4 regions of the Clostridium sp. DJ247 genome follow, and region 4 is predicted to be linked to each of the others. Evidence: riboswitches for the same ligand, from Rfam matches in the RefSeq annotation. Region 4 holds a riboswitch; each other region holds the start of a gene.
The links. Region 4 has a riboswitch for S-adenosylmethionine ahead of HGI79_RS10910 (MetQ/NlpA family ABC transporter substrate-binding protein). Riboswitches for the same ligand answer to the same signal wherever they lie in the genome.

Region 1: another riboswitch for S-adenosylmethionine. It lies ahead of metF (methylenetetrahydrofolate reductase [NAD(P)H]); the one in region 4 lies ahead of HGI79_RS10910 (MetQ/NlpA family ABC transporter substrate-binding protein).
Region 2: another riboswitch for S-adenosylmethionine. It lies ahead of HGI79_RS19155 (MetQ/NlpA family ABC transporter substrate-binding protein); the one in region 4 lies ahead of HGI79_RS10910 (MetQ/NlpA family ABC transporter substrate-binding protein).
Region 3: another riboswitch for S-adenosylmethionine. It lies ahead of HGI79_RS10475 (nitrogenase component 1); the one in region 4 lies ahead of HGI79_RS10910 (MetQ/NlpA family ABC transporter substrate-binding protein).

What each region holds. Positions count from the first base shown of each region.
Region 1 is NZ_JABAIW010000006.1:113,829-117,393, forward strand. Features, by position in the region: gene HGI79_RS04280 (cation:proton antiporter) at 1-77, shown strand, start outside; gene metF (methylenetetrahydrofolate reductase [NAD(P)H]) at 340-1,206, opposite strand; SAM riboswitch class I at 1,332-1,444, opposite strand; SAM riboswitch class I at 1,659-1,762, shown strand; gene HGI79_RS04290 (O-acetylhomoserine aminocarboxypropyltransferase/cysteine synthase family protein) at 1,931-3,208, shown strand; gene HGI79_RS04295 (homoserine O-acetyltransferase) at 3,378-3,565, shown strand, end outside.
Region 2 is NZ_JABAIW010000062.1:20,572-24,136, forward strand. Features, by position in the region: gene hydA (dihydropyrimidinase) at 1-685, shown strand, start outside; gene HGI79_RS19145 (hypothetical protein) at 715-1,053, shown strand; gene preA (NAD-dependent dihydropyrimidine dehydrogenase subunit PreA) at 1,046-2,260, shown strand; SAM riboswitch class I at 2,488-2,597, shown strand; gene HGI79_RS19155 (MetQ/NlpA family ABC transporter substrate-binding protein) at 2,752-3,565, shown strand, end outside.
Region 3 is NZ_JABAIW010000022.1:17,575-21,139, reverse strand. Features, by position in the region: gene HGI79_RS10480 (aminotransferase class I/II-fold pyridoxal phosphate-dependent enzyme) at 1-1,453, shown strand, start outside; SAM riboswitch class I at 1,605-1,736, shown strand; gene HGI79_RS10475 (nitrogenase component 1) at 2,009-3,538, shown strand.
Region 4 is NZ_JABAIW010000023.1:43,705-47,269, forward strand. Features, by position in the region: gene HGI79_RS10905 (DHH family phosphoesterase) at 1-717, shown strand, start outside; gene HGI79_RS10910 (MetQ/NlpA family ABC transporter substrate-binding protein) at 1,397-2,227, opposite strand; SAM riboswitch class I at 2,418-2,528, opposite strand; gene HGI79_RS10915 (D-alanine--D-alanine ligase) at 2,778-3,565, opposite strand, start outside.

The DNA.
Region 1 (3,565 bases), on a different contig from region 4:
CTACTATAATAACACCTGTATTATTAAAAATATCCTTTTCTCATAAACTTGAAAAATCAGTTAATGTGGACAATTAAATAATTATCTATATGTGATTTTATAGTAAAAATTTAACTTATACGTAGGGATATGTTGACAATACTGAAGACACATTTAAATATTTTTAATTAGTCTTAGCTGGAATTTGAGAAAAACTTAGAACCTAGATATGTTTGAGCGAAGCGAGTTTATCTAGGTTCTTTTATATTATTATGAAACTCCTCTTCCTTTGGTCAGATGAGTACTCACAGAGGCGGGTAAGTCGAGTTTTAAGGTTGTTTAGCTAAAACTACTGTACCTTTACTTTCTATAACTATCGATGTTCTCCATAATTTTCAACGCAACCTCTGGTTTATTCATAGTGTATATGTGGACTCCCTTAACTCCATTATTAATTAAGTTATTTATCTGTTCTATAGCATATCCTATAGCATACTCCTTAAAAGCTTGTTGGTCATGCTCATATTTTGATATAATTTCTTTTAGCATTTCTGGAATTACGGCTCCTGAGAGTGACACTATTCGTTCTATCTGTTTCACACTAGTAATTGGCATGATTCCTGCAATTACAGGTATATTTATGTTATTTTTGTGAATCTTGTCTGCAAACTTATTAAAAATATTGTTATCAAAGAAAAGTTGAGTAATTAAGAAATCTACACCTTCTGATACCTTTTCTTTTAGATGCTTTATATCTTCATCAATATCCGTACATTCTATATGTCCTTCTGGATATGCAGCTGCTGCAATAGAAAATTCACCTATATCCCATATATCTCTAATTAAATCCTTTGCATATTTATAATTTAAGTCCTCTTTACCAGCAAAATCCTTAGGGATATCACCTCTTAAAGCAAGTACATTATTTACATTGTGATTTTTTAATTCACTTAAGATTTCTTTTATTTCATCTTTAGTAGAACTTACACAAGTTAGATGTGCTAATGCCTCTATTCCAAACTCATTTTTTATCTTAGATGATATTTCAACTGTTCTATCTTTACTGCTTCCACCAGCCCCATAAGTTACACTAATAAAATCTGGCTTCAACTTGCTTAGCTCCGCAATGGTTTTATATATACTATCTAAATTTTGATCCTTTTTAGGTGGGAATATTTCAAATGAAACAGTTTGTTTTTTTTCTGAAAGTATATCTTTTATAAACATGTATAATTCTCCTTTATCTATTTACAATTTAAGACATGGTTATCTATAATTATTTTAAAATAAAAAGCTACCTTTCCACAAGAAAAGTAGCTTACATGAAAATTACATAATCACTTCTAGCTCTCTTCTTATCTATCAGAATAAAAGCATTCTGCAGGAATTGACACCGATACATTTATATAAAAATGCCGGTTGTCGGGTTTCACAGGGCCAGTCCCTCCACCTCTCTTGATAAGAAACGTTTTTATAATAACATTTATTGCTAATAATAATATTTTTTTTTGTTATTGTCAATACTATTTTTGTGTATATATAAAATATATGTCCATGTTACACCGCACAAAACAAAGATTTATCCGATGACTATCCGCAAAATATATTCATTTATTTTAATTTAGGTATTGACATTATGTACTAATACTTGGTATGATGTTATCAATCAAATACGGAACTTCTTATCCAGAGCGGCTGAGGGACTGGCCCTATGATGCCCGGCAACCTGAATATTTATTCAACGGTGCTAATTCCAGCAGGTATAATACCTGGGAGATGAGAAGCTAGAGGAATGTAATCTTCTTGTAGCTCATCTACAAGAAGATTTTTTATTTTATCATAAAATCCTTAAGCTAATAACTATTATAGATATTTGGCATAATAAATTAACTATATTAAACTCATAGGAGTTCCAAACAAAATAAATTATCATATTTAGGAGGAATTTAAAATGGCAAAAGAATTATCATTTGATACTATTCAAGTACACGGAGGACAAGAGGTTGACCCAGCTTCTAAATCAAGAGCAATACCAATATATCAAACAACATCTTATGTTTTTGATGATGCACAAGATGCTGCTGACCTATTTGGTTTAAAGAAATTTGGAAACATATATTCACGTTTAACAAACCCAACAAATGCAGCTTTCGAAACTAGAGTTGCTTTACTTGAAGGTGGAGTTGCCGGCGTAGCTACTGCTTCAGGAATGGCTGCAATCACTTATTCAATATTAAATATTGCTGGTGCTGGAGACGAAATAGTTGCTGCTGCAACTCTTTACGGTGGTACTTATTCTTTATTTGTTCATACTCTACCGAACTTTGGAATTAAAGTTAACCTTGTAAACCCTGATAACGTAGAAGAATTTGAAAAAGCTATAAACGATAAAACAAAGGCTGTTTATATAGAAAGTATAGGAAATCCAGGAATTAACATAATCGACATTCAAGCAGTTGCGGATATTGCTCATAAAAATGGAATACCTCTAATTGTTGATAATACTTTTGCATCACCATATCTTTTAAAACCAATCGAATTTGGTGCTAATATTGTTGTACACTCTGCTACTAAATTCATCGGTGGCCATGGTACATCAATAGGAGGAGTAATTGTTGATTCAGGAAAATTCAACTGGGATAACGGAAAATTCCCTGGTCTTGTAGAACCAGACGAAAGTTATCACGGACTTAAGTATTTTGAAACATTTGGAAACTTAGCATATGCTATAAAAATTAGAACATCTCTTTTAAGGGACCTAGGAGCAGCTATATCTCCATTTAACTCCTTCATACTAACACTTGGACTTGAAACTCTATCACTAAGAGTTCAAAAACATGTAGACAATGCTAAAAAAGTGGCTGAGTTCTTAAGCAAGCACCCTAAGATTGAATGGGTAAATTACCCTGGACTAGAAGGAAATAAATATTACGATTTAGCTAAAAAATATCTTCCAAAGGGACCTGGTTCTATATTTACATTCGGAGTAAAAGGTGGAGCTGAAGCTGGTAAAAAGCTAATAGGCTCAATTGAAATATTCTCTCATCTTGCTAACGTAGGGGATGCTAAATCATTAATAATTCACCCTGCTTCTACAACTCACTCTCAGCTTGATGAAGAACAATTAGTTCAAGCAGGAGTTAAACCTGAACTTATAAGAGTTTCTATAGGTATTGAAGATGCAGATGACTTAATAGCAGCTCTTTCAGATGCATTAGATCAAATCTAATATAACAGAGGTAGAACCTTTAAGAACATATGAGGAAATAATATAACTAAACCTAATATATATACTTTAAAATTTAATTTACCACTAGAAATATCATAACATGATGTTTTTAGTGGTAAATCTTCTTATAAACTTTCAACTGTGCAAATTAAGCTAGGGAGGTATTTTTTTGAACAAGTTTTTATATAGAAAAGAAAATTATAAGGAGTATTTGACTTTTGCATTGGATGAAGATTTTCTTCTAGAAAGCAAAAAGACATTTGGACCCATAACCTTATGTTACGAAAGTTATGGAACTTTAAATGCAGAAAAGAATAACTGTATTCTTATAACTCACGCTCTAACTGGAAACTCCCA
Region 2 (3,565 bases), on a different contig from region 4:
TTTGAATGCACCTCTTTATATAGTTCATCTTGCTAACAAAGATGGTATGGAAGAGGTTAAGAAGGCAAGAGATGAAGGATATGAAATATATGCAGAAACATGCCCTCAATATTTACACTTTACAAATGAAGTTTATAAAAGAGAAGATGGAAGAAATTTTGTTTGCTCACCACCAATGAAAGGAAAAGAAAGTCAGGAATCTCTATGGCAGGGAATAAAAAGTGGTGATATTTATACTATTGCAACGGATCACTGTCCATTCCAAAGTTATGAAAAGGATTGGGGAAAAGATGACTTTACTAAGATCCCAAATGGTTGTATGGGTATAGAAAATATGTATCCATATATGTTAAGTGAAGCAAATAAAGGACGGTTATCTTTAAATAAAGTAGTTGAATTATGTTCAACTAATCCAGCTAAAATATTTGGATGTGCACCAGAAAAAGGAACTATTGCAGTAGGTAGCGATGCAGATATTGTAATATATGATCCAAATAAAGAATTTACAGTTTCTAAAGAAAATATGCATTCAGATGTAGATCATACTATATGGGAAGGTTTGAAATTGAAGGGATATCCAGTTATGACTTTTTCTAGAGGAAGATTAGTGTTTAATAACGGAGAATTTTTAGGAGAGTCTGGATGGGGAAAATTCCTAAAGAGAAAAGGAAGAAAAAGTTTATAAAGTATAATTTTAGATTTGGAGGATTAAGTATGGCAGATAAGAAAGTTTTTGATAAGTTGATGATAGAAGAGGAAGCAACAAGATGTCTTTTATGTTACGATCCTCCTTGCAGTAAGGCGTGCCCTGGAGAAAAGGATCCTGCTGGTGTAATAATGTCTATTAGGTTTAAAAATTATAAAGGTGCGTCAAATAAGGTTTTAGAAGATTTCAATAAATCACAGGAATGCGGCGTGGCTTGTGATAACAAAATGTATTGTCAAAGAAGCTGTATTAGAAATAAGATAGATAGACCAATTAAAATAAGAATTATACAAGATCTTTTGTGTAAAGAAAAGTTAAGTGACATGGAGGTGAAAGGGAATGAATAAAGATCTTTCTATAGAATTTTGTGGAGTAAAATGTGAAAATCCATTTTTCCTTTCATCCTCTGTAGTTGGAAGCAATTACGAAATGTGTGCTAAAGCTTTAGAAATGGGATGGGCAGGAGTTGTTTTCAAAACTATAGGATTTTTTGTACCAAATGAAGTATCTCCTCGTTTTGATATTATAGGTAAAGAAAATACACCTTTTATAGGTTTTAAAAATTTAGAGCAAATTTCTGATCACCCACTAGATTTAAACTTAAAGTGGATGAAGCAATTAAAGGAAAACTATCCTAATAAAATTTTAGTTGCTTCAATAATGGGAGAAAATGAAGAAGAATGGACTAAGCTAGCTAAAATGGTTACAGAAGTTGGTGCAGACATAATAGAATGTAATTTTTCTTGTCCTCAAATGATAAGTGATGCTATGGGTGCTGATGTTGGACAAAATTCAGAATTAGTAAAAAAATATTGCGAAGCTACAAGAAAAGGAACTCATTTACCAATATTGGCAAAGATGACACCTAATGTTGGAGATATGGTGGAACCAGCAGTAGCATCTATAGAAGGAGGAGCAACTGGACTAGCTGCAATTAATACTATAAAAAGTATTACAAGAATAAATTTAGATAATTTTTCTCCATACCCAATTATTAATGGAAAATCCTCTGTATCAGGATATTCTGGAAAGGCTGTAAAACCAATAGCGCTTAGGTTTATAAATGATTTAGCTAAAAGTCCAAAATTAAAAAATATACCTATAAGTGGTATGGGGGGAATAGAAACTTGGGAAGATGCTGTAGAATTTATACTTTTAGGGTCTTCTAATCTCCAAATCACTACAGCAGTTATGCAGTATGGTTATAGAATTATAAATGATTTAATAAGTGGACTATCTTATTTTATGGATGAAAAAGGTATAGATAAAGTAGAAGAATTGGTAGGGTTAGCACTAAATAATGTAGTTTCTACAGATAAGCTAGATAGAGATTATATAATATATCCTGACTTCCAAGAGGATACTTGTGTAGGATGCGGAAGATGTTATATATCATGCTATGATGGTGGACATCAAGCTATAGAGTGGGATTATGAAAATAGAAAACCTTTATTACTTAGAGATAAATGTGTTGGATGTCATCTTTGTGGCAATGTATGTCCTGTAAATTCAATTACTTCTGGAGATAAAGTTTATAAAGAAGCAGCTATTTAAATACTTTTTGAGCTTATTATAATGCTTGACTAGTAAGTGCTGTAGCATTAGGGAAAATTACTGTAAAGTACTAATGATTTAAATATTTGTTTATTAACTAATGTAAGAGAAGGAGTTCTAATAAGTTTCCAATACTCTTAAAAATGAAACTTTACAAAAAAATATTGACATAAAAGTATATTATATTTATAATTAAAACAATAAAAAACAAGTTAATATTAATCGCTAACTTATCAAGAGTGGTGGAGGGACTGGCCCTATGAAACCCAGCAACCTGTATTATTTTAATACAAAGGTGCTAACTCCTGCAGCAGCCTTAGCAGCTGAAAGATGAGAAATTCTAGAATAGCTTTTTGAGCTGGAGGTTTTTCTCCAGCTTTAATTTTTTATTATGTTTCCATAATAAAAAGTAAAAATTTTATTAAATAGTATTTGTAACAAATGTAAAGCTCTTACACAAAAATTATTCAAAATTTAAGGAGGATTTATTTATGAAAAAGATCGCGGCAATTTTGGTATCATCAACATTAATTCTTGGACTAGCAGCATGCGGAGCAAAACAAGACTCTAGTACTTCAACAACTGCAGCAAATGATAAAAAGACTATAGTTGTGGGAGCAACACCAGTTCCAGCTGGGGAAGTTTTAAAGGAGGTAAAGCCTTTATTAGAAAAAAAAGGATATAAACTTGAAATAAAGGAATTTACAGATTATATAATCCCAAATACTTCTTTAGCATCTGGAGATTTAGATGCAAATATGTATCAGCATACTCCATTCCTTGAAAACTTTAATAAAGAAAAACACACAGATTTAGTTCCAGTTACAAAAGTATATCTTCCACCACTTGGTGTTTATTCAAAGACTGTTAAGAATATTCAGGATGTAAAACAAGGTGCAACAATAGCGGTACCTAACGATCCTACAAATGAAACAAGAGCTTTAAGATTACTAGAAAAAAGTGGTTTAATAAAGTTAAAGAGCGGAGACATTTTAACTAAATTAGACTTGATAGAAAATAAAAAAGGAATTCAAATTAAGGAATTAGATGCACCACAATTACCAAGGGTACTAGGAGAAGTAGATTTAGCAGTAATAAATGCTAATTATGCGTTAGATGCTAAATTAAACCCATCAAAAGATGCAATTTTATTAGAAGATAAGAATTCACAATATGTGAATGTATTGGCAACAAGAAAAGAAGATAAAGACAAGCCTTATGTTAAAGCACTTTCAGAAGCTTTAACTTCACCAGAAATTAAAAAATTCATTGAAGAAAAATATAAGGGCAGCGTAATTCCTGCAT
Region 3 (3,565 bases), on a different contig from region 4:
AATTGAACGAGAATTAGGATTAAATAAAATTATAAGACTATCTGCAAATGAAAATACTATGGGGTGTTCGCCCTCTGTACAAGTAGCAATAGAGGAAGCTTCAAAAAACCTATATCTTTATCCAGACGGTTTTTGCAGACAGCTTAGGAGTAAATTAGCAGAAATAAACAACGTTGAGCAGGAACAGCTGATTTTTGGTAATGGTTCTTTTGAATTATTGTCTTTGATTGCTCAAGCCTTCATTAATGCTGACGAGGAGTCTATTATACCAGAACCTACCTTTGGATGGTATAAGGTAGTTACCTTATCAATGAATGGAGTTATCGTAAGTGTTCCTTTAGAAAATCATGCAATTAATCTGGAGCATATAAAAAGCAAGATTACGGATAAAACAAAAGTAATATGGCTATGTAATCCTAATAACCTAACAGGAACAATTTTTGGAGAAAAACAATTAGAAAAATTTTTGGAAGAAACACCTTCAGATATAATTGTTGTATTAGATGAAGCTTATGATGAATTTACAACAAGTGATGATTATCCTGATTCAATAAAACTTATAGATAGGTATCCTAATGTAATTATTCTAAGAACTTTTTCTAAAGTTTATGGACTTGCATCTCTAAGAATAGGTTACGGTATTGCTAATTCAGAACTCATAAGCTACCTTAATAAGATAAGACTACCTATCAATGTCAATGCAATAGCTCAAATAGCGGCTCTTGCAAGCTTATATGATGAAAGTGGAAAAGTTACTGATTTTAATATACTTAATACATCCCCCAAGCTTGTTTTAGCGGATACTAGAATAATTGCTAATGCACCAGTAAGATACCTTAACGCTGGTATAGGTGATACTATAGTAAAATGGTATGAAGCAGCTCCTAATTCTATAGAAGGAAATAATGATATTTCGCTGAGAATTGGTTTGCAGACTGCAAAGCTTGCACTTGATATATTGCATAATAGTTCAGTATCAGCTGCAAAGGAAATAGAAAAAAATCATGTAAACAAAGAAGTAAGCGAAGTAATAGATGCTATTATAATACTGGCTGATCTTGTTGGAAGTATTAATGGAGGAAATCATAGAGCCGCAATAGCTCATGCAATTCATAACAGCTTAACAGCTATTCCAGAAACCCACGAAAGTCTTCACGGAGAAAAAGTAATATTCGGGTTAATTGTTCAGTTTATATTAGAGGGTAAGCTACAAAAAGAAATAGAAGAGCTTATTGATTTTCTTAACTTATTAAATCTTCCCGTTACGCTAGAACAGTTAGGAATAAAGGATTCAGTACCTGAAAAAATTGCTAATGTTGCTAACGGAGTAAATATAGCAGCAGAGGAATTGGACAAGATAAATTTTGAAGTAAATAGTAACTTAATTGAGCAGGCAATTATAAAGGCAGACCAACTTGGGAAAAGTAGGTTGAAAATACTATTACAAAGTTAGATTAAGGTAAAAAAGGATATAGGGAAAAGTTAGGTGTAATGGATAAAACTTATTTTTTAGGTATTGACAGGGATAAATGTTTCCAATATAATAATTATATGTTATACAGCACGTATAATTATTAGAAGTTTTTGTAAACTTAATATGTATATTCTTATCAAGAGAGGCGGAGGGACTGGCCCTATGAAACCCAACAACCGGCATTTATATTTACTTTAAATGTATCGGTGTTAATTCCTACAGAGTAAATAGTACAATTTTGTACTATACTGGAAGATAAGAAAAGTAGTAGTTTTGTGAAATGATTTTTCGTTAACGAAGGCTATTTTTCTTAGGTTTAGGAAAGATGGCCTTTTAAATTTAGTTAATATGACCATATAATACAGTTCTGGGATTATAAATGATTAATTATTTTCTCTAGAAAAAGTAAATATGGCACAATTTATAAAATTTTTTAGTTGACCAGAAACACTGGAGACTAAGTTGTCTTAATTTTATTGAGATAACTTAGTCTTTGTTTATTTTCAAAAAATTTATTTAAAAGGAGGACACATAATGAAGAAGAAAATTAATCTAAATACTCCAGTAGTACAAAGCCGTGAACAGCGTCTTGGCACTATAATTGCATGGGATGGTAAAGCATCAGATTTGGCACAGGAATCGGTTAACGCTCGTAGAGGTTGCGGCGGTGGTGATGGGAAGAAATCATGTAAACTTTGCGAATTTAGGGGACCTTTTACCCAAGGATCAGTTTGCAGTGAGCAGATGGTAGAATGTCAAGCAGGTCATGTTCGTGGTGCAGTGCTCATTCAACATTCGCCTATAGGATGTGCAGCAGGTCAAGTAATATACAACTCTATATATCGTAATGGTCTTGCAATGCGTAATTTACCTGTAGAAAATATGCATGCAATTTGTACCAATTTACAAGAGGGTGACATAGTATTTGGAGGAATTAAGAAACTTGAACAGACTATACGTGATGCTTGGGAACGTTATAATCCAAAAGCAATATTTATTGCCGCTTCCTGTGCTACTGGAATCATAGGTGATGATATAGATAGTGTGGCAAGCAAATTTGAGAAAGAATTAAATATTCCTGTTATTCCTCTACATTGTGAAGGATTTAAATCCAAACATTGGAGTACTGGATTTGATGCAACACAGCATGGAATTGTACGTCAAATTGCACGTAGAAATCCTAAAAAACAAGAAGATTTGGTGAATGTTATTAACCTGTGGGGATCAGATATATTTAAACCAATGTTAGCAGAGTTAGGACTAAGAGTTAACTATGTCATTGATCTAGCAACTGTAGAAGACTTGGAACAAATTTCAGAAGCAGCGGCTACTGTGGGTTTTTGTAACACTCTGTCCTCATATATGGCAGCAGCCTTGGAACAGGAATTCGGTGTTCCGGAAGTTAAGGCACCACAACCATACGGTTTTGCGGGAACAGATGCATGGCTTCGTGAGTTAGGTAGGGTAACTCACCGTGAAGAACAGGTAGAAGCTTATATAGCTAAAGAACACGCAAGAGTAGCTCCACGTATAGAAGAGCTGCGCAAATTATTAAAAGGCAAAAAAGGCTATGTTGCTACTGGTTCAGCTTATGCCCACGGATTAATTGCCGTACTTAGAGAATTGGGAGTTGAAGTTAATGGATCATTAGTATTTCACCATGATCCAATTTATGATAGTGGTGATCCACGACAAGATTCTCTTGCTCATCTTGTGGGCAACTACGGAGATGTACCATCTTTTAGTGTCAGCAATCGTCAGCAGTATCAGTTCTATGGATTATTACAGAGAGTGAATCCAGATTTTATTCTTATTCGTCATAATGGTTTAGCACCATTGGCATCACGTTTGGGTATTCCAGCTGCTCCATTAGGTGATGAGCACATTGCTATAGGGTATCAAGGAATTATTAATTTAGGAGAATCTATTCTGGATATTCTTGCACACAAAAAATTCCATCAGGATTTGGCTGCTCATACTAAGCTCCCATATAAAAAATGGTGGTTAGATCAAGAAGATCCTTTCCTATTAGCAAGAGAATCACAACTATCTAAGGCTTATTAATATACTACTTCAAAAGGAGTGAATAAA
Region 4 (3,565 bases):
CCTGAAGTATTTGAACCTGGATTTAACCTGTGCGAATCTTTCACTTTAATAGATCATCATCCTACTGCACTACACTTAGAAAAATATTGGTGGTGTGACATTGAAGTTGAAAATGAACTAGGTAAATGTAGTGGAACAAGTTTATTTTATAAGCACATACTTCAATCATTACATTATAACGTAAAGTTAAGTAATAAAAAAATAAAAGATTTTGTGGAAACTGTAAGGCAATATGATACATGGGAATGGAAAACAGTTTATAAAAATGATAACCCTAATAAATGGAATAATTTACTTGGTTTATATGGCATACAGAAATTTGTTGATAGAATCATTAATAAGTTAACAACTGAAGAAGCTTTTGATTTTGATGATACAGACTTACTAATGCTTGAATTGGATAGGGATAAGAAAGAGCAATACTTTGAGTTGAAATCAAAAGAATTAGTCAATATTAAAATTGAAAATTACAATGTTGGAGCAGTTTTTGCAGATCAATATATATCTGAACTAGGGAACTATTTAGCTGAAAAGTTTACTGAATTTGATTTTATTGCTCTGATTGGTAATAAAACTGTTAGCTATAGAGGTATAAAAGATAATATTGATTTAGGATTAGTGGCAAAACAATTCGGTGGTGGTGGTCAGCCAAAAGCTTCAAGAAGTCAAATAGATAAAGATAAACAACTAGAATATATTAAAAGCTTATTCAAATAGTTCGCAGTTCAACTATATCTTGGTATAACCTTTTGAATATGGCTTCACTTTTTATAAACGGTTAAACTTTTTTTACAAAGCTACACTATTATTATGAAACTTCTCTTTTTTGTGTCAGAGGCGTACTCACAGAGTAAGCAACCATATCAAAATCATAGATTCTGACTCTTTAATTAAATTTGAGATTTAAACTTATTAAAAAGTATTTATGACGCAAAGAACCGGTAACATATACCAACACCTAGATGAGGTTCTAAAGTTGAAACCTCGTATAGATATCCAATTTCATAACTTCACTTATACTAGGAAATATACTGACAATTCTGAAGATCATTTAAATACTTTTCTTTATGGTCTTAGCTAAGTATTTGAAAGGTGTTTAGACCTTTAGATTTGTTTGAGAAAAGCGAGTTTATCAAAGGTCTATTAAATTCATAATGTAATAAAAAACTCAGCACCTAGTAAGTACTGAGTTTTTATCTACTATTGTTTAGGCTTTTTTCTATTCTTTACGTGCTTTTCTTGAACATCACTTTTATTAGTTCTTTTTGTACCAATATTTACGTCTTGTTTATTTATACCGCCTTTGGTCATACGGTTACACACCCCTTTCTTAATATTAGATTTACCTTAGAAAGAGGTTTTATTCCTATATACTTAGCAATATAAACTATAAACTTTAAAATGCTGGTACTATGCTTCCTTTGTATTTATCTTCTATATACTTTTTAACTTCTGGGGAAGTCAAAGCCTTGGAAAGAGCTTGTATATATGGTTGATCTTTGTCTTTTGTTCTAACAGCAAGTACATTAGCATAAGGTGAATCCTTTGATTCTATAGCTATAGCATCTTTTGTTGGATTTAATCCAGCTGGAATTGCATAGTTAGTATTTATAACTGCTGCATCTACATCACCTATAACTCTTGGAAGTTGTGCTGCCTCTAATTCTGTTATTTTAATATTCTTCTTATTTTCTGTAATATCTAACTTAGATACAAGATCTCCATCTTTTAACTTTATAACAGCTGAAGCTTGTAATACTTTTAATGCTCTAGCACCATTTGATGGATCGTTTGGTATTGCAATTGTTGCTCCATCTTTAAGTTCATCTAATTTTTTAACCTTCTTTGAGTATACTCCCATTGGCTCTAAATGAACTTTAACAGTGTAATCTAAATCAGTATGCTTTTCTTTATTAAATGAAGTTAAGTAAGGTATATGTTGAAAGAAATTTGCATCAAGTTCTCCACTATCTAAAGATGTATTTGGTATTACATAGTCTGTAAATTCAACAATTTGAAGATCATAGCCTTCTTTTACAAGTAGTGGCTTTACTACTTCCTTAAGTATTTCTGCATGTGGTGTTGGTGATGCACCTACTTTTATAACCTTTTTAGTTTCTTTACTAGTATCATTTTGCTTAGCAGCCTCTTGTTTTTGTCCACAACCAGCTAATCCTAAAACAAGCAAAGCTGATACAGCTATTGATAAAATTTTTCCTTTTTTCATAATAAAATTCCTCCTAATAATTCTCTATTCAAATGCTTTACTTTCTTTTTAACTTTAAATATAGTCTTAACTTATCAATGTAAACAATCAATAATTGCATAAGAACAAAAGTACTTTAATTGGCCGGCCTTGTTCTTATTTAAAAAAATTAAAACTCGAGGAAAACCTCGAGTTTAAAATCTCAACGTTATCCTCATCTTCCAGCTTACACTGTAGGATTTAGCACCACTGTATTATTAAATGAAACAATACTGGTTGCTGGGCTTCATAGGGCCAGTCCCTCCACCACTCTTGATAAGTAAGTACTTATTATTAAATTCATTGTTTAGATTATATCAACCAATAAATATCACGTCAATACTATTTTGATTTTTTTATTCAAGGTATAATTTTTTACAAATGATTTATTACATATTTATCATTATTTCACTTTTAATATATGATACTTATCAATTACGCATTAATTATATTATTAAATTTATATTAATCTAACTGTAATTTTTATATTTAATTAATATAGATACCCACAGCTTAAATTTAATTTATACATCTACCTTTTTTGTTTTAATGAAATTTCAATTATTTCATCTAACAATTCTGCAAAACTCATATCCACAGCCTTTGCACTCTTTGGAAACAAGCTATTTTTAGTCATTCCTGGTAAAGTGTTAAGCTCAAGTATATAAGGTACACCTTCCTTTATTATCATATCAACTCTAACATATACACTACACTTTAGAGCCTTCCAACACTGCAAAGCCATTTCTTCAATTTTAGCCTGCAGCTCTTTTTCAAATTCAACTATAATTTCATCTGATCCACCATCTGAATATTTTGCAGTGTAATCAAAAAACTCTGACTTTGGTTTTATTGCAATTATAGGAAGCATTTTTCCATCTAATATACAACAAGTTATTTCATCGCCCTTAATATATTCTTCTATCATAACTTCGTTATCATAATCTAATGCTAATTTTACAGCACTTTCTATACCTTCTTTACTTTTAACTATATTAGTAGCTACACTAGAACCTCCACAATTAGGTTTTACTACTACTGGGTATCCCATCTTTTCTATATAACTATAATCTAGTTCTTCTACACTTTTAACAGACAACCAATCTGCAGTGTTTATACCTGCTGATTTTAACACCTTTTTAGTGGTATCCTTATCCATACAAACTCCACTAGTTAAAGGACCACACCCTGAGTAAGGTATATCCATAGTTTCAAGCACCGCTTGAACCGTTCCATCTTCTCCAAACTTGCCGTGAAGTGCAAGGAATGCAAAATCTAAATCTTTAGTTTTTTCTATAACATCATACTTTTTATCTATAA